DNA from 3 places in the Pseudarthrobacter sp. NIBRBAC000502772 genome. Region 1 is predicted to be linked to each of the others. Evidence: riboswitches for the same ligand, from Rfam matches in the RefSeq annotation. Region 1 holds a riboswitch; each other region holds the start of a gene.
What was found. Region 1 has a riboswitch for thiamine pyrophosphate ahead of thiC (phosphomethylpyrimidine synthase ThiC). Riboswitches for the same ligand answer to the same signal wherever they lie in the genome.
Positions count from the first base shown of each region.

Region 2: another riboswitch for thiamine pyrophosphate. It lies ahead of thiO (glycine oxidase ThiO); the one in region 1 lies ahead of thiC (phosphomethylpyrimidine synthase ThiC).
Region 3: another riboswitch for thiamine pyrophosphate. It lies ahead of NIBR502772_RS00880 (ECF transporter S component); the one in region 1 lies ahead of thiC (phosphomethylpyrimidine synthase ThiC).

Region 1 covers NZ_CP041188.1:3,370,639-3,376,497, reverse strand. Annotated here, with positions in the region: gene NIBR502772_RS15635 (alpha/beta fold hydrolase) at 1-49, shown strand, start outside; gene thiC (phosphomethylpyrimidine synthase ThiC) at 54-1,871, opposite strand; TPP riboswitch at 1,866-1,973, opposite strand; gene NIBR502772_RS15625 (VOC family protein) at 2,129-3,004, shown strand; gene NIBR502772_RS15620 (hypothetical protein) at 3,118-3,555, shown strand; gene rpsP (30S ribosomal protein S16) at 3,767-4,183, shown strand; gene NIBR502772_RS15610 (RNA-binding protein) at 4,185-4,427, shown strand; gene rimM (ribosome maturation factor RimM) at 4,540-5,070, shown strand; gene trmD (tRNA (guanosine(37)-N1)-methyltransferase TrmD) at 5,071-5,859, shown strand, end outside.
Region 2 covers NZ_CP041188.1:3,697,105-3,702,963, reverse strand. Annotated here, with positions in the region: gene NIBR502772_RS17090 (RNB domain-containing ribonuclease) at 1-1,419, opposite strand, end outside; gene thiE (thiamine phosphate synthase) at 1,484-2,260, opposite strand; TPP riboswitch at 2,288-2,408, shown strand; gene thiO (glycine oxidase ThiO) at 2,399-3,745, shown strand; gene thiS (sulfur carrier protein ThiS) at 3,742-3,978, shown strand; gene NIBR502772_RS17070 (thiazole synthase) at 3,983-4,798, shown strand; gene NIBR502772_RS17065 (4a-hydroxytetrahydrobiopterin dehydratase) at 4,871-5,197, shown strand; gene NIBR502772_RS17060 (hypothetical protein) at 5,274-5,576, opposite strand; gene NIBR502772_RS17055 (DUF3107 domain-containing protein) at 5,632-5,856, opposite strand.
Region 3 covers NZ_CP041188.1:169,171-175,029, reverse strand. Annotated here, with positions in the region: gene NIBR502772_RS00910 (Na+/H+ antiporter subunit D) at 1-1,419, shown strand, start outside; gene NIBR502772_RS00905 (Na+/H+ antiporter subunit E) at 1,416-1,961, shown strand; gene NIBR502772_RS00900 (monovalent cation/H+ antiporter complex subunit F) at 1,958-2,251, shown strand; gene mnhG (monovalent cation/H(+) antiporter subunit G) at 2,226-2,648, shown strand; gene NIBR502772_RS00890 (DUF4235 domain-containing protein) at 2,758-3,021, opposite strand; gene NIBR502772_RS00885 (heme-degrading domain-containing protein) at 3,063-3,605, opposite strand; TPP riboswitch at 3,663-3,804, shown strand; gene NIBR502772_RS00880 (ECF transporter S component) at 3,870-4,520, shown strand; gene NIBR502772_RS00875 (ABC transporter ATP-binding protein) at 4,520-5,859, shown strand, end outside.

The DNA.
Region 1 (5,859 bases):
GTCCTTCATCGCCGACGTCGGCAGGTCACGCTCGGTTCAGGCTTCCTGAGCCGTCAGTTCCCGGCCGGGATCCGAAGCTCGGGGAGGTAGACCTTTCCGCCGGCGGCCAGGAACTCCGCACTCTTTTCGCGCATCCCGCTGTAGGCCTCGGCAATGGCCGCCTGCGAATCTGCCGAACCGTATTCGTCCCTGATGTCCTGGCTGATCTTCATGGAGCAGAACTTCGGGCCGCACATGGAGCAGAAGTGGGCGGTTTTGGCCGGTTCGGCCGGCAGCGTCTCGTCATGGAAGGCCTCCGCCGTGACCGGATCCAGGGACAGCGCGAACTGGTCGCGCCAGCGGAACTCGAACCGGGCCTTGGACAGTGCATCATCCCGCTCATGGGCGCCGGGGTGGCCCTTGGCAAGGTCTGCTGCGTGGGCGGCGATCTTGTAGGTGATCACTCCGGTTTTCACATCGTCCTTGTTCGGCAGGCCAAGGTGTTCCTTGGGCGTGACGTAACAAAGCATCGCCGTGCCGTACCGGGCGATTTCGGTGGCGCCGATGGCGGACGTGATGTGGTCGTAGCCGGGGGCAATATCCGTGACCAGCGGCCCCAGCGTGTAGAACGGGGCGCCCTTGCAGAGTTCCTGCTGGCGTTCCACGTTCTCCCGCACCAGGTGGAACGGGACGTGCCCGGGACCTTCCACCATGACCTGCACATCGAATTCCCACGCCCGCTGGGTCAGTTCAGCCAGGGTGTCCAGCTCGGCGAACTGGGCGGCGTCGTTGGCGTCCGCCGTAGCCCCCGGGCGCAGTCCGTCGCCCAGGGAGAACGCGACGTCGTACTTGGCGAAGATCTCGCACAGCTCGTCGAAGTGGGTGTACAGGAAGTTCTCCTGGTGGTGGGCCAGGCACCACCCGGCCATGATCGCGCCGCCCCGGGAGACGATGCCGGTGACGCGGTTGGCCGTCAGCGGCACGTAACGCAGCAGCACACCGGCGTGGATGGTCATGTAGTCCACCCCCTGCTCGCACTGCTCAATGACGGTGTCCCGGTAGATCTCCCACGTCAGGGCGTTGGCCTCGCCGTTGACCTTCTCCAGCGCCTGGTAAATGGGCACCGTACCGATGGGCACGGGAGAGTTGCGGATGAGCCATTCCCGGGTGGTGTGGATGTCATCGCCGGTGGAGAGGTCCATCACCGTGTCAGCTCCCCACTGCGTGGCCCACTGGAGTTTGTCCACTTCCTCGGCAATGGAGCTTGTCACGGCCGAGTTGCCGATGTTGGCATTGATCTTCACCAGGAAGGCCTTGCCGATGATCATCGGTTCGGATTCCGGGTGGTTGATGTTGTTGGGGATGATGGCCCGGCCGGCCGCCACCTCGCTGCGGACCAGTTCCACGTCGCAATTCTCGCGGAGGGCGATGAACTGCATCTCGGGGGTGATGACACCCTGCCGCGCATAGTGCATCTGGGTGACGGTCTTGCCTTCGACGGCGCGGCGGGGCACCGGTTGCCCGCCCTTCCACTCCGCAGAGGCGGCGCCGCGGCGCACTGCCGACTTGCCGTCGTCGAGCAGGTTCCGTTCCCGTCCGCTGTACGGCGCGGTATCGCCGCGGGCGGCGATCCACTCCGAGCGGAACGGGTTGAGGCCCACCACCGGATCACTGCCCGGACCGGCCGTGCGGTAGGTCCGGAAAGGCCCGTTCGCCTCCCCGTTCGGCGACGGTTCCAGCGCGATCTCGGTCACGGGTACCCGGATCCCGGTGGCCTCATCGTTGATAAACGCCAGCGAGTGGGACTTCAGTGACTGGGTTTCAGGCTGGAGCGTTTGATCCACGTCGGCTTCATTTTGGGCAGGGATCAGCTGTGTTTCTTGTGTATTCAATGAATACTCACTTCCTTCGCCGGCATTACCCGGACAGGTTCAACGGTCGCAGGCTGCGTCAGCCCGATCTCAGCCCCTGCAAGGGCTCCCGTGTGGTCAAGTCGAAGCTACCACAGGCCGAGGGTGGACTGGTGACAGCAATCACCGGAAAGCGGTCGCAGTCTGTCTGCTCCGCCACTTGAATTAAATTGAAGCTTCAAGTAAATTGGAAGCATAGCCGCCTTCCATCCGAAGGCCAACGGACCGGGAGTTTTCACATGACTGCAGAAGCCACCAGCCGGGATCTCCTTCCTGCCGACCTCTCCATGGGCACCGTGATGCTCAAGGTGGGCGACATGAAGCTGATGACCGACTACTACCAGCGTGCGCTCGGCCTGGAGATCGTCGCGGAACAGGACGGCGGCGTCTATCTTGGCCGCCTTCAACGCCCGCTGGTCCATCTCGCGGCCGCCCCGTCCTTGAATCTGCCTGGCAGGGGAGAGGCCGGGCTGTTCCACACCGCACTGCTGTTTGACGACCAGGCTTCGCTTGCCGCCACGGTAGCCACCGCCGCCCAGTACGAACCCCGGTCCTTCACCGGCAGCGCCGACCACCTCGTCAGCGAGGCCTTCTACTTCAACGACCCCGAGGGCAACGGCGTCGAACTGTACTGGGACAGGCCCCGCGAAAACTGGTCGTGGAACGGGAAGGATGTAGTGATGGACAGCCTGGCACTGCCGCCGCAGCGCTACCTCGAGCAGCACCTGACCCAGGAATCCGTGGCGGGCCAGCGGGCCAGCGAAGCCGGCGTGGGCCACGTCCACCTCCAGGTGGGCGACGTCCAGTCTGCGCACGATTTCTACGTGGGCACGCTGGGCTTCGAAAAGACCGCCGGCTGGCACGGGCAGGCACTGTTTGTCTCAGCGGGCCGGTATCACCACCACATGGCGATGAACGTCTGGAACAGCCGCGGAGCCGGTCCCCGCAAGGACACCCTGGGCCTCGGCGAAGTGCTCATCGAGGTCCCTTCCGGGGATGACGTCGGAGCGCTCGCCGACCGCCTGAAGGTCGCCGGTGTGGCCTCGCACCACACGGGCGCCGAGCTTCGCTTCGAGGACCCGTGGCGCAACAATATCCGGGTCGCCGTCCGCTGAGTGCGGCTGCCAAATGTGCGGCCTGCCTTGTACTAGGCTGATTCTGAACGGCCGGGGTGGCACTTGCTGCTGCCCTTCCAGGCCGCACCGTCGACGGAATGAGGGCTGTTCCCATGGGTTTCACTGAAATTTTTGTTTCCACTCACGATGCCGCGCTGAAGCGGGCGGGCGTCCTGGATGCAGGCGGCTCCCCGGCGGGCCAGGCCCTGCGGATTCCCGGAATCAGCGATTTCGAAATCGAGCAGCTTGGCGACCTTGCCGGCGTTGCTGTGCACGCCGGTGGCGCGGACTACGAGCTGGCCATGGTTGACGTGGCCAGCGATTCCCTCCTCGGGGTCCCGCCGGCCATGGTGCGTGCGCTCGCGGACCTGCTCAGCTACGAGACTGAAGGCGAAGGCAATGTCCTGGACGACGTCGCTGAAAAGTGGGCCGCCCAGGATGACATGCCGTTCGGCGTGGCCGAGGCCCGGACGTATGTCCAGCAGTTCGCTGAGCTTGCCAACTCCGTCGATGACGCCGCACGCACCGGGGTGTATGTCTGGTCGTCGTAGGCCGGCCGTGGCCCGCCGGGTCCGCCCGCTGCCCCATCCCGACGTGTCAAGTCGAAATCCGGACGCTGATCTGGCACAATAAACAGGTACTCGATCTGCGTGGCCCCTCTCTCCGCGTCCGGATCCTGTCCTTCGAACCCTCAAGTATGGCCCGCCCCACGGGTGCAGAACGTCGGTTCACCCCTTTTCTGAAACAGGAGTGACCACAAAAGTGGCCGTAAAGATTCGCCTTAAGCGCTTTGGCAAGATGCGCGCACCGTACTACCGCATCGTCGTCATGGACGCACGCTCCAAGCGTGACGGCCGTGCCATCGAAGAGATCGGCAAGTACCACCCCACCGAAGAGCCCTCATACATCGAGGTGGACACGGACCGTGCCCAGTACTGGCTCGGCGTCGGCGCACAGCCGTCCGAGCAGGTTGCCGCGATCCTGAAGATCACCGGTGACTGGCAGAAGTTCAAGGGCCTGCCGGGCCAGGAAGGCACCCTGAAGACCAAAGCTCCGAAGGCTGCCTTTGTTGCCCCGGAAAAGGGTTCCGTGATCATCCCGGAAGCCATCACCAAGAAGTCAAAGCAGTCTGACGCAGCCGAGGCCCCGGCCGAAGCAGAGACCACCGAGGCTGAGTAGATTGCTGGCAGAAGCGCTCGAACACCTCGTCCGGGGAATCGTTGATTCGCCGGAAGATGTCAAGGTCAGCTCGAAGAACAACCGCCGCGGGGACACCCTCGAGGTTCGTGTTCATCAGGATGACCTGGGACGGGTGATCGGCCGCCAGGGCCGTACGGCACGGGCATTGCGCACCGTTGTGGCGGCACTGGCAGACGGCGAGCCGGTCAGGGTCGACGTCGTCGATACCGACCGCCGCCGCTAAGCGCTCAGCAACATCAGTTTTTGCTCCGGCCCTTCCACCAGCAACGGTGGAGGGGCCGGAGTGCTTTCACCACAAGACCGTGGAGAATCCACAAACCGAAACAGAGGAACAGATGCAGCTTCAGGTGGCACGAATCGGCAAACCGCATGGAATCCGCGGCGAAGTGACGGTCCAGGTGCTGACCGACGCTCCGGGGGACCGGTTTGTTCCCGGTACCGAGTTTGTGGTGGAGCCTGCATCGGCCGGCCCGCTCATTGTTGAGGGTGCGCGCTGGAACAAGGACATCCTGCTGCTCGCATTCGAAGGAATCGAGACCCGCAACCAGGCAGAGACCCTGCGCGGCGCCAAGCTTTTCATCGAAACCGAAGAGCTGGACGAGGACGACGACGAAGGCTGGTACGAGCACGAACTGGTAGGGCTCGAGGCGCGCGTCGGGTCGCAGGTGGTCGGCAAGATCGCCGCCCTGCACACCTTGCCGGTCCAGGACCTGCTCGTGGTTGAAACGCCGGACGGCAAGGAAATCCTTGTCCCGTTTGTGGAGCAGATCGTTCCGGAGGTCAATGTGGCCGGTGGCTTCGTCCTGCTGACGCCGCCGGACGGTCTCTTTGAGGTCAACGACGGCGAAGCGGAGGAAAACGCGTAGATGAGAATCGACGTCGTCAGTATCTTCCCGGAGTACCTGGCGCCCCTGGAGCTCTCGCTCATTGGCAAGGCCCGCCAGGACGGCCTGTTGGACCTGCGCGTCCATGACCTGCGTGATTTCACCACCGACAAGCACCGCTCAGTGGACGACACGCCGTACGGCGGCGGCGCGGGCATGGTCATGAAGCCCGAGCCTTGGGCACAGGCGTTGGCTGCTGTTGCCGCAGCTGCTGTGGCCGGATCCGGTGAAGCCGCAGCGGGTGCCGAGGCCACGGCGGCCGAGCCCGCCAAACCGGTTCTGATCGTCCCGTCGCCGGCAGGGGAGCGCTTCAACCAGGCCCTTGCCCATGAGCTCGCAGAAGAGGACCAGCTGGTTTTTGCCTGCGGCCGCTATGAGGGCATCGACGAGCGTGTCATCGAGTGGGCGGAAGAGCATTTCACGGTGCGCCCCATGAGCCTTGGTGACTATGTGCTGAACGGCGGCGAAGTAGCCGTTTTGGCCATGGTCGAAGCCATCGGCAGGTTGCTGCCAGGCGTCGTGGGCAACCCTGATTCCCTGGTGGAGGAGTCGCATTCGGACGGGCTGCTGGAATACCCCGTGTATACCAAGCCCGCCAGCTGGCGTGACCGGGATGTCCCGGCAGTGCTGCTGAGCGGCAACCACGGGAAGATCGCGCAGTGGCGCCGCCACGAGCAGTATCGGCGGACGGCGGAACGCCGTCCGGACCTCCTGGAAACGTTCGACGCAGGGAAGCTGCCACGTGCCGACCGGACGGCCTTCGCCGACCTC
Region 2 (5,859 bases), 330 kb from region 1:
CAGGTCACCGCCGCACCGGGCCGTCACGGCGGGTTCGGCGATCTGGATGATCCCCGAGGGGCCGTTTCCATTTTTTGCGGCTCCGTTCCTGGTGCCGTTCCCGCTTTTCCCGTTGCCGTTGTCCTTCTGCGGCTTGGAGCCGGAAATCACGATCGCATCGAATTCCTGGCCCACATGGTTGACCAGGAGCGCGGCCTCCACGGTGTCCAGCGCCATGCGTTCCATCCGAGATGCCAGCTGGTCGGATCCGGCCATGATCTCCGGCAGGGACGGCAGGGCTTCCCGCGCCCAGTCCGGTACCGGCTTGCCGTTGCTCAGGGCTTCGCAGATCACCAGGACAAAACGGTCGATCAGACGCCGGAGCGGTGCCGTAGTGTGGGCATAGGCAGCGCCGATGGCGGACTGGATGGCCTCTTTCGGGACTGTGCCGTCGAACGCCGTGTAGCTGGCGCCGCGGAACAGCATGCCGGCTGAGTGCAGGATGGCCAGTTGCCGGGGCTCGGTCGGGTCAAGGCTGCGGAGGTATTCGCCGTAGCTGATCTTGCCGTCCCACGGCTTGCCCAATGCCTCAGTCTGGATGCGGAAGTGACGCAGGGAGCGCTCGTCCGGGGCGGGCATGGTGCGCAGGATGCCCACTTCTCCCGCCAGCATCAGGTCTGCCGCCGCCATCCCCGTCATCAGGGAGATCTGGGCGTTCCAGTCCTCCACCGGAAGCTGCGGCGCCGCGGCAATCCGGTAGCCGCCGTCGGGCAGCTGCACGATTTCCTGCTCGGGCATGTTCAGGCTGGCGCCGCCGCGCTGCCGCTCCAGTTCAACGCGCTTGAGGCCCACTTCCTTCAGGAGCTGCAGGACAGGGCCGGCCGTCCCGGCGTCGAATTCGGCCTGGACTCCCTTGTAGCTCAGCTTGGCCCGGCTGCGGATGGTGGCCCTCTGGACGCTCACAGTGGAGACCTGCGCGGCGTCGTCCAGCCCGAACTCCCAGACGTAGGCGGAACACAGCTGGCCGGCCAGAAGGCTGCCTGCCCCTTCGCTGATGACTTCCGGGTGCAGCGGGATACGGCCGTCAGGGGCGTAGAACGTCTGGCCGCGGCGCCGGGTCTCGGCGTCCAGTCCGCCGCCGGGGCGGACAAAGGACGGCACGTCAGCGATGGCGTAAAGCACCCGGTAGCCAGCGGCCGCACGCTCGATGAACAGCGCCTGGTCCAGGTCAGTGGACGACGCCGGATCGATAGTGAGGAAGGCCACATCCGTCAGGTCAGCACCCGGCAACTCGTGCGCGGCCACTGCCGCTTCCGCGTCCCGGACCGCCTCCGCCGGGTAGGGCCCCGGCAGTTCCAGCTCGGTCCGCAGGGCGCTCAGCGCCGCCGCGAGGTCGTTCGTTTGCTCGTGGACATTGGGGGCCAACCTATGATGTGACACGAAAATCAGGTTAGCTCGATTTCCACGGATCGTGCACGCCCGCCGCCCGCCACGCGGGGGATTGTCAGGATGCGCCGGCGTCCAGGGCCGCCAGGAGTGCCACGGCCGCCGCTGCGGGGTCCGAGGCTTCGGTGATGGCACGCACCACAACAATCCTGCCGGCGCCGGCCTCCACCACCTGCTCCACGTTGCCGAGATCGATGCCTCCGATAGCAAACCAGGGCAGCGTGGCCTGGGTGCCACCGGCAGCGCGGACGGCTTCGGCCGCGTACCGCACCAGGTCAAGGCCGACGGCGGCCCGGCCCGGTTTCGTCGGAGTGGCCCAGACCGGTCCTACGCAGAAGTAGTCCAGGCCGCCTTGGTCAGTCAGCCCACCGGACAGCCGGATGGCCCCTTCGATCTGCTCGGCGCTGTGCGTGGAAAGGCCGATCACGGCTGGTGCCCCGAGCAGCGTGCGGGCGGAAGCGACCGGCAGATCCTTCTGCCCGATGTGGAAGACGGGGGCGCCGGAGAGCAACGCGATATCGGCACGGTCATTGACTGCCCACAGCTTTCCGTGGCGTTCGGCCGCGGCCTGAAGCACGGCCAGCAGCTCCAACTCCTCGGCTGCCTCGATGGCCTTGTCCCGGAGCTGGATGATGTCCACGCCGCCGGCAAACGCCGCGTCCACAAACTCGCCAAAGTCCCCGCGGTCCCGGCGCGCGTCGGTGCACAGGTACAGCCTGGCGCTGTGCGGGAGGCCGGTGTTTGTGCCGCCGGCGGAGTCTGTTCCGGTCAAGGATTCGGGAGCGGCGGAGGGGGCGGAGGGCGTGCCTGCAGCGGCGAAGGATTGCGCGTTCATGGAAACCAGCCTAAGTCCCCTAAACTGGGCGGGTACTGCGGGAGCCCGATGCAGCCGTCACAAAGCGGCCGGGCTGAGAGGGCGTCAGAGCCGACCGCTTGACCTGATCCGGCTAGTACCGGCGTAGGGAAGGAACATATGCCCCCCGCGATAAGCAGCCCACGTGAGCCCGCACCAGCCAGCCCGGCCACCGCCCTGCACGCCGACGTGGCCGTCATCGGCGGCGGAGTCATCGGCCACGCCATAGCCTGGGAAGTCCGGCGATCCGGCCGTTCCGTCGTGCTGATCGATGAAGCGCCCGGCAACGGCGCCAGCTGGGCAGCCGCCGGCATGCTGGCCCCTGTGAGCGAACTGCACTACCAGGAGGAAGACCTCCTTGAGCTGATGCTGGCATCCTCGGGCCTGTGGCCTGCCTTTGCGGCGGACCTCGCCCTGGCCGGGGCTGGCGATACCGGATATCTGACGACGCCGACCCTCGCCATCGGCGCGGACGCTGCGGACCGCCGGGCGCTGATGGACCTGCGGGCCGTGCAGCAGGCCAGCGGCCTGGTGGTGGAACCCCTGACTGTCCGTGAGGCCAGGACCAGGGATTCCCTGCTCAGTCCGGCCATATCCTGCGCCCTGGACATCCCCGCCGACCACCAGGTGGATCCACGGAAACTCGTGGCGTGCCTCCAGGAAGTCCTGGCCCTCCACGAACCGGAAGCAGGAACCGCCGTGGCAGGTGCCCGCGCGGGATTCGCCGTTGACCAGCGTGCCGCTGCCCTGCTCTGGGAGGACGGCCGCGTCATCGGCGTGAGGCTCGCCCACGGCGGGACTGTCCAAGCCAGGGAGACCATCGTGGCCAACGGATTGCAGGCGGGGTCGCTGGAGGGCCTGCCGGTTGGACTGCACCTGCCCCTGCGGCCCGTCTACGGTGACATCCTGCGGCTGGCTGTTCCGCAGCACCTGCGCCCGCTCCTCACCTCCACGGTCCGCGGAATGGTCCATGGTGTGCCGGTCTACATCGTTCCCCGGCAGGACGGCACGGTGGTGATCGGGGCTACGCAGCGGGAAGACGCGCTCGCCGGGACGGGCGACGCCGCTGTCTCGGCGGGCGGCGTCTACCAGTTGCTGCGGGACGCCCAGGTTTTGGTGCCGGCCGTCTCGGAGCTTGAACTCCTGGAATGCACGGCACGGGCAAGGCCTGCGACCCCGGACAACGCCCCTCTCCTCGGCCGCGTACCGTCTTCCGCACCAAGGACGGGGAACACAGCGGACATTGCCGGGCTGATAGTTGCCACCGGATTCTTCCGCCACGGAGTGCTCCTGGCCCCGGCGGCGGCGGCCATCTGCCGGGACCTGCTGGATGGCCGGACGGACCCGCGATGGGAGGCCCTCAGCCCGGCCCGCTTTTCAGGAACGCACCACGTAGCCGGCATACAAGCCCCACGCAAGGACATCAGCAGCACGAAGGCCCTCGACCCACAGAAGGAATCAGCATGAACATCACCCTCAACGGCTCGCGCCATTCCGTGGCGGACGACGCCTCCATCACCACCCTCATCAGCCAGATCACTGGCCGTCCCCTCGCGGCCAACGGCCAGTCAACAGACGGGCAGAAACTCGGCGTCGCCGTCGCCCATAACTCCGAAGTAGTACCCCGCAGCCAGTGGTTCGTCACGGCGCTCGCCGAAGGTGACGACGTCGAACTGGTCACAGCAGTCCAGGGAGGCTGACACCATGACAGTAACCAGCAACATCAGCACACAGAACCTGCCAGAGGCCGCCGACAGGCTGGTGATCGACGGCGTCGAGCTCGGCTCCCGCCTCATCATGGGCACCGGTGGCGCCCCCAGCCTCGACGGGCTCGGCGCCGCCCTGCTGGCCTCTGGAACCGAGCTGACCACAGTGGCCATGCGCCGCTATTCGCCGGCTGAATCGGGGTCCCTTTTCCAGCTCCTGGTGGACCACGGGATCCGGATCCTGCCCAACACCGCAGGCTGCTTCACCGCCCGGGAGGCGGTCATGACGGCGGAGCTGGCCCGCGAAGCGCTGGAAACCGACTGGCTCAAGCTGGAAGTCATCGCCGACGAACAGACCCTGCTGCCGGACGCCGTGGAGCTGGTGGACGCCACGGAACAGCTTGTGAACCGGGGCTTCAAAGTGTTCGCCTACACCAACGATGACCCGGTCCTGGCGCTGCGGCTGGAAAACCTGGGTGCCACCGCGGTCATGCCCCTCGGAGCGCCCATCGGCACCGGCCTGGGAATCCTGAATCCACACAACATCGAGCTGATCGTCTCGCGCGCCTCGGTGCCCGTGGTGCTGGACGCCGGCATCGGAACGGCGTCCGACGCCGCCCTGGCCATGGAGCTTGGCTGTGACGCCGTGCTGCTGGCCACCGCGGTCACGCGGGCGCAGAACCCGGCACTCATGGGGGAGGCCTTCAAACACGCCGTCATCGCCGGTAGGCTGGCGAAAGCGGCCGGCAGGATTCCGCGCCGCGAGCACGCCCTGGCGTCATCGGCCATGGAAGGCCGGGCAGAGTTTCTCTAGGCCGCTTTCTCCAGGCCCGGCGCCCTCGGCCAAACGCCGGGGCGGCTCACCGTTCGAGCCGAGGAGGCCGCCATGGCCGGCAAACACGACACACTCACACGCGAGCGGATCGAGGCCGTCCTCGCCACGCTGCCCGACTGGCAGTACCGGCAGGGCGGGCTCGTTGCTGTCTATAAGACGCCGACGGCGGCCGCCGCACTGGAGCTGATTGCCGCCGTCGGACGCCTGGCGGAAGAACAGAACCACCACCCGGACCTTGACTGGCGCTACAACAGGGTGCATCTGCGCTACACGTCCCATGACGCCGGAGGCGAGGTCACTGAGCGGGATGCCGCTGCTGCCGCGGCCGTGAGTGCTGCTGCCGTTCGGCTCGGCGCCACAGCCCAGCCCGTGGGTTAAGCCGCCGGGTTAAAGGACCGTGACCACGCACCCTGCTGGGGTGGTGGTCACGGGTTCTTAAGGAAAAAGGTGCGGCCTAAAGCTTGAGCGCCTGCGTCAGCCGCCGCGTATCGTGGCTTTCGCGCGTCCGGCCCAGGTAGATGACCGTCCCGATGGCAGCGACGGTGCCGAGCGCCATGGGCAGGACCCAGGGAATCCACGTCAGGCCCGGCTGGTAGCCAAAACCTGCCGCGATGAAAATGATCCAGCTGACCGCGCCCACCACCACGGCAACCCCTGCGGGCAACCCTGTGCCGTACCGCGTATGGCGCTTGTCATTGGCCCAGACAACAAAGCCTGCGGCCGCAGTGACCAGGACAACGATGGTCAGCGAAAGCATGGAATCTCCTCGGAAAGCAGCGGCCAGCCGCCATAGGGGGCTGGCCGCGGACGTGCTAGAACTGGCCGAAACCGACCTTGCGTGCCTCTTCGGCGCCGATTTCCACGTAGCCCAGGGCGTTGCCGGGAACGATGATGATGCGTCCCTTGTCGTCCTTGAGGCGGAGTTCGCTGCCCTTGGTGATGGCTTCTTCAACGACCGTAGCTACAGCGTCAGCATCCTGAGCCGATTCCAATACGATTTCGCGGCCAATGTTCTGAATGCCGATCTTAATTTCCAAAAG
Region 3 (5,859 bases), 1.6 Mb from region 1:
GGTGGCTGGCTGCCGCCGTGGGGCATCACCATGGTGGTGGACCAGTTCTCGTCCCTCATGCTCGTGGTGTCGTCGGCCATTAGCCTCGCTGTGTTGGTCTACGCCACGGGGCAGGGCATGGCCGACGGCGACCAGGACGCGCCGGTGTCGATCTTCCACCCCACCTACCTGATCCTGGTGGCCGGGGTCTCTAACGCGTTCCTGTCCGGGGACCTGTTCAACCTGTACGTCGGCTTCGAGATCCTGCTGACGGCAAGCTATGTGCTGATGACACTGGGCGGGACCGGCCCCCGCATCCGCGCCGGCGTCACCTACGTGGTGGTCTCCGTAGTGTCTTCGGTGCTGTTCCTGATCTCCATCGCCATGGTCTATGGCGCCACCGGAACCGTGAACATGGCCGACCTCGCCATCAAGCTCGCGGACCTGGACGAGGGAACCCGGACCCTGCTGCACGTGCTGCTCCTGGTGGCCTTCGGTATCAAGGCGGCCGTGTTCCCGCTGTCGTTCTGGCTGCCTGACTCCTACCCCACGGCGCCCGCGCCGGTCACCGCCGTGTTCGCCGGCCTGCTGACCAAAGTGGGCGTCTACGCGATGGTGCGCACGGAGACCCTGCTCTTCCCCGGGGACAGCCTGAACACTCCGCTGATGGTGGCGGCGCTGCTGACGATGGTGGTGGGAATCCTCGGCGCCTTGGCCCAGAGCGACATCAAACGTCTGTTGTCCTTCACCCTGGTCAGCCACATCGGCTACATGGTGTTCGGCCTGGCGATGTCCTCGGTGGCCGGGCTGGGCGCCGCCGTGTTCTACGTGGCCCACCACATCACCATCCAGACCAGCCTCTTCCTGGTTACGGGCCTGATCGAACGCCGCGGCGGCAGCTCCTCCGTGGACCGGCTGGCAGGCCTCGCCAAGCTGTCACCCATGCTGGCCCTGCTGTTCTTTATCCCCGCCATGAACCTGGCCGGGATCCCGCCGTTCTCCGGTTTCCTGGGGAAAGTGGGGCTCATCCAGGCGGGCATCGAACTGGGCACGCCCCTGGCCTACGCCCTGGTGGTCGGCGGCGTGGTCACCAGCCTCCTGACGCTGCTGGCCGTTGCGAGGGTCTGGAACCGCGCCTTCTGGCGCAAGCCCTCGGACGCCGAGCACCCGGACCCCGTCCTGCTGGCCGAGCCCAAGGATTCGGATACCGGCAGCCGGGCCGGCCGCAAAAACGTCACGCTGCTGCCCCGCACCATGGTGGGGTCAACCCTGGGCCTGGTGGTCCTGGGCGTGTCACTCACTGTTTTTGCGGGCCCGTTGTTCACTGTCTCGGACCAGGCCGCCCACGAAATGCTGGACCGGTCCGCCTACATCCAGGCCGTGCTGGGCGAGGACACGGACGTTCCCCCGCTGGCCCTGAAAGACGGTGGGGGCAAATGAGCCGCCGCCGGATTTCCCTCCGCCAGGAACTGCCCCTGCTGGTATGGCTGGTGATTGTCTGGGGCGCCCTGTGGCAGGACTTCAGCCCCGGCAACCTGCTCTTCGGCGCGTTGCTGGCCGTGCTCGTGGCCCGGATCTTCTACCTGCCGCCGGTGGAACTCAGCGGCAGGTTCAACATTCTTTATGCAGTGCCATTTGCCCTGCGTTTCCTGGGCAGGGTGGCGGCAGCCAGCGTTGAGGTGATGTACTTGGCGGCTGTCCGCGGCCCGCGGGTCATCAACGCCGTCGTCGCGGTGCCGTTGCGGAGCCACCAGGATCTGATGGTCACCGCCACCGGACACGTGATTTCGCTGATCCCGGGCTCGCTGGTGGTGGAAGTGGACCGGTCAACGTCCACCCTGTACCTCCACGCGCTCAATGTCAGCAGCCCGGAAGAAGTGGAAAGCCTGCGCAAGGAAGTCCGCTCCATCGAAGCGGGCCTGATCAGGATCATGGGCACCCGCGAGGAACTCGAAGCAATCCGGCAGGAGGCCGCAGCATGATGCAGACCGTCCTGGCTGTCACCGCAGTCATTCTTTCGCTGGCAGCGGCGGGAGCCATCATCAGGATCTCCCGCGGCCCGTCGCTGCTGGACAGGGTGCTGGCCTCCGACGTACTGCTCGCGATCCTCGGTGCGGCCCTGTGCATCGACATGGCCGTCAACCGGCACCTGAACAACCTGATGCTGCTGGTGGCGCTGTCCGTGGTCGGCTTCATCGGGTCGGTGACCGTGGCGCGCTACGTGGCCGACCGGCGGGAGCAAGCCAATGAATCCCGAGGCCAGCGTGGTTGATAACGTCATCGATGCCGTGTCGGCGGTGTTCCTGGTGGTGGGTGCCCTCATGTCGCTCGCCGCCGCCGTGGGCCTGCTCCGCTTCCCGGACCTGCTGAGCCGGATGCACGCGGCCACCAAGCCGCAGGTGCTGGGGCTGTTCCTGCTCCTGGCGGCCATCGGCCTGCAGCTGCGCACCTGGTGGGTGTGGCCGGTGCTGCTGGTGGCCTGGATTTTCCAGCTGCTGACGGTGCCGGTTTCCGCCCATATGGTGGGCCGCGCCGGTTACCGGACCAAACACCTGCACCGTGAGCTGCTCAGCTCCGATGAACTCGAAGCCGTGGTTCAGAAGGCGGCCCAATCGGCCCGGGATGAATCGTCCAGGGATGAAGCGTCCGACGGCGGCCGGCGGGACTGAGCGACACGCGCAGCCCCAGCGTCCCGTGTGAGTTTTTGTCCAGATAATCGGGTATCTCGGCCGGTCTGAACCGATTATCTGGACAAGAACTCAGGGGCTGGTGGTGCGGTTAGACGATGTCCTGGGACTTGGCGAAGCGGGTGATGGCCCGCTGGGTGCCGCGGTTGGCGAGCACCTGGATGATGGTGCTGACCGAGGCCGAAATGAGCGCGAACGTCAGGGCCGAGCGCAGGGTGGTGGGAGTGTCTTCGTCCTTGCCGGTGGGAGGCTTCCGGCCGGTGGACTTTTCCCACACGGTATTGACCACCTTGGTGCCGACGAACCCGGCGCCGATGCTGATTGCAGTGCCGAGCAGCTTGATGAACAGGTTCATTCGTTGAACTCCTTGTGAGCGGATCCGGGACTTCCTTTAGCCTAACCCGGCTGCATGGACTCCAGAATCTCCCGCAGGGCTTCCACCACCAGATCGTGGTCCTGCTGCTGTGGCAGGCCCGAGACCGTCACCGTGGCCACTGCACCCACACCGGCGACGTAGACCGGGAAGCAGCCGCCGTGCGGGGCGTAGGTGGACTCGTCGAACCAGCCGTGGTCCTCGATCCGGCCGCCGTGCAGCCTGCCGCGCAGGCCCACCAGCAGCGACGGGATCTCATACCTGGCGGCGGTGCGCTGCTTGGCCCGGATCCAGTGCTCGTTGTCGGGGGTGGCGCCGTCCAGGGCAACATGGAAAAGGACCTGCTCGCCCTTGGTGATGTCGATCGCGATAGGCAGCCGGCGCGATTTGCCCAGCTCCACCAGGAGCAGCCCGAGGTTGAGGGAGTCGTCCTTGCTGAAATGCGGAAACTGCAGCTCGTTGATCTCGGCTTCGACCCGGGCAATCAGGGCCTCAAGCAGCCCCGCCGGCTGGGGCACCGTCGAATCAGGATTGAACGCAGTCACAGTCGGGTTGTTGGCAGTCATGGCCCACAATCTACCCCGCCCGCGGTGTAAACTGGAGCACGCCCATCAGGGCAGATTTATTTACGACAGGGGAGCGCCGCCGTCGGACATCACTGGCATTGCCAGGGAACCGCAGGTGGGCGCTGAGAGTGCGGACAGCCGCAGACCCTCGAACCTGATCCGGTTAGTACCGGCGCAAGGGAGTCGAGTTCTCGAAGTGTCCGGAAACGGCGGCAGCGCCGCACGCCGGGGCACTTTCCCCTCCTGTTCCTCAGGAGGACCAAAATGACAACTGCAGCAATCAAAAAACCCGGCAATACCTGGCGCGTTGTGGACATCGTGGTGGCGGCACTCATCGCCATCACCGGCGGCGTGATCTTCTGGGCCTGGTCCCAGGGCGCCGGCATCGTCTCCGCCCCCATGAACGCCGTTTACCCCCCGCTGACCGGCCTGATCGCCGGCGGCTGGATGATCCCGGCAGTGCTGGGCATGCTCATCATCCGCAAACCCGGCGCGGCGCTCTTCTGCGAAGCGGTGGCCGCCACCGGCGAACTCATCATGGGCTCGCAGTACGGCGCCACCGTGCTGATCTCCGGACTCCTCCAGGGCCTGGGCGCCGAGCTGGTGTTCTTCCTGCTGGTGTACGGCAACTTCCGGTTCAAGTCCTTCCTGCACCAGAAGTACAACCTCATCGCCGCGCTGCTGGCCGGTGCCGGCGCGGGCCTGTTCTGCGGCCTCAATGACTCGTTCCTGCCGTGGGGCTGGAACATCGCCTACGAGCCCGGCGACAAGCTCGCGTACATCGTGTTCTGCACCATCTCCGGCGCGGTGATTGCGGGCGCGCTGTCCTGGATCGCCACCCGCGGCCTGGCCAGGACCGGTGTGCTGAGCTCGTTCGCGTCCCGGAAGGCAGCGTCGGAGCCCGTCTTCAACTGATGACCGCTTCCGACGCCGGCGCTTACGGAGTACGACCCGCCGCGGTGTCCGCCCGTGCCTGGGGCTGGCGGCATGCCGGACGTTCCGCCCCCGCCGTCCGGGGGCTCGACCTCGACATCGCTCCCGGCGAGCGGGTGCTGCTGCTGGGCCCGTCGGGCGCGGGCAAGTCAACGCTGCTGCACGCGCTCGCAGGGGTGCTGGGGGATGAAGAGGACGACGCCGACGAAACCGGTTCGCTGCTGATCGACGGTGTGGTGCCCCGCGGGCAACGCGGCCGCTCGGGCCTGATGCAGCAGGATCCGGAAACGCAGGTTGTTCTGTCGCGCCTGGGTGACGACGTCGCCTTCGGCGCCGAGAACCTCGCCGTTCCACGGGACGAGATCTGGCGGCGCGTCCATGAAGCGCTCGACGACGTCGGGCTGCGGAGTGCCGGGGGCGGCGGTTTGAACGCCAGCGACGGCGCTGGTGCGGGCTCCGGTTTGAACGCCGACGGCGGCGCTGGTGCGGGCCGGCTCCCGCTGGACCACCCGACGTCGGCCCTGTCCGGCGGGCAGAAGCAGCGTCTGGCGCTGGCCGGGATCCTCGCGATGCGGCCCGGGCTGATCCTGCTGGATGAGCCCACCGCGAACCTGGATCCCGCCGGCGTGCTGGAAGTCCGCGACGCCGTGGGCCGCTGCCTGGACAAAACCGGTGCCACCCTCGTTGTGGTGGAACACCGCGTGTCCGTCTGGAAGGACCTGGTGGACCGGATTGTGGTGCTGCAGCCGGGCTCGGCAGCGGGTTCCGCTGCTTCCTCCGCTACGTCCGCAGTCCTGCTGGACGGGCCGCCGGACCAGGTGCTCGCGGAGGCACGGGACATGCTGATCGGCGCAGGCGTCTGGGTGCCGGGCTATGTTCCGGCAACCCGCCGCCGCGTGTCCGCAGGCTCAGGTGACCTGCTGCTGGCGGCCGAGGACCTGGCCGTCTCCCGCGAGCGTCCGCGGCGCCGCGGCTTCCGGACCATCCCGCCCGTACCGGTGCAGCTGGGCATCACGGCCCAGGTCCGTTCCGGCCAGGCACTCACCGTCACGGGGCCCAACGGCGCCGGCAAGTCAACGTTTGCGCTGACGCTCGCCGGGCTTCTGGCGCCGGTGGCGGGGAAGGTGTCCGCCGCCGTCGAGCTTTCCGAGGGGGCCGGGATCGATCCCTTCAAATGGAAAGCCAACCAGCTGATTTCCCGCATCGGAACCGTGTTCCAGGAGCCTGAGCACCAGTTCGTGACCGGCCGCGTGCTGGACGAGCTGATGTTCGGCCCGCGGCACCTGGGGCATGGCGAGGAGCGGGTGGATGAGCTGCTGGA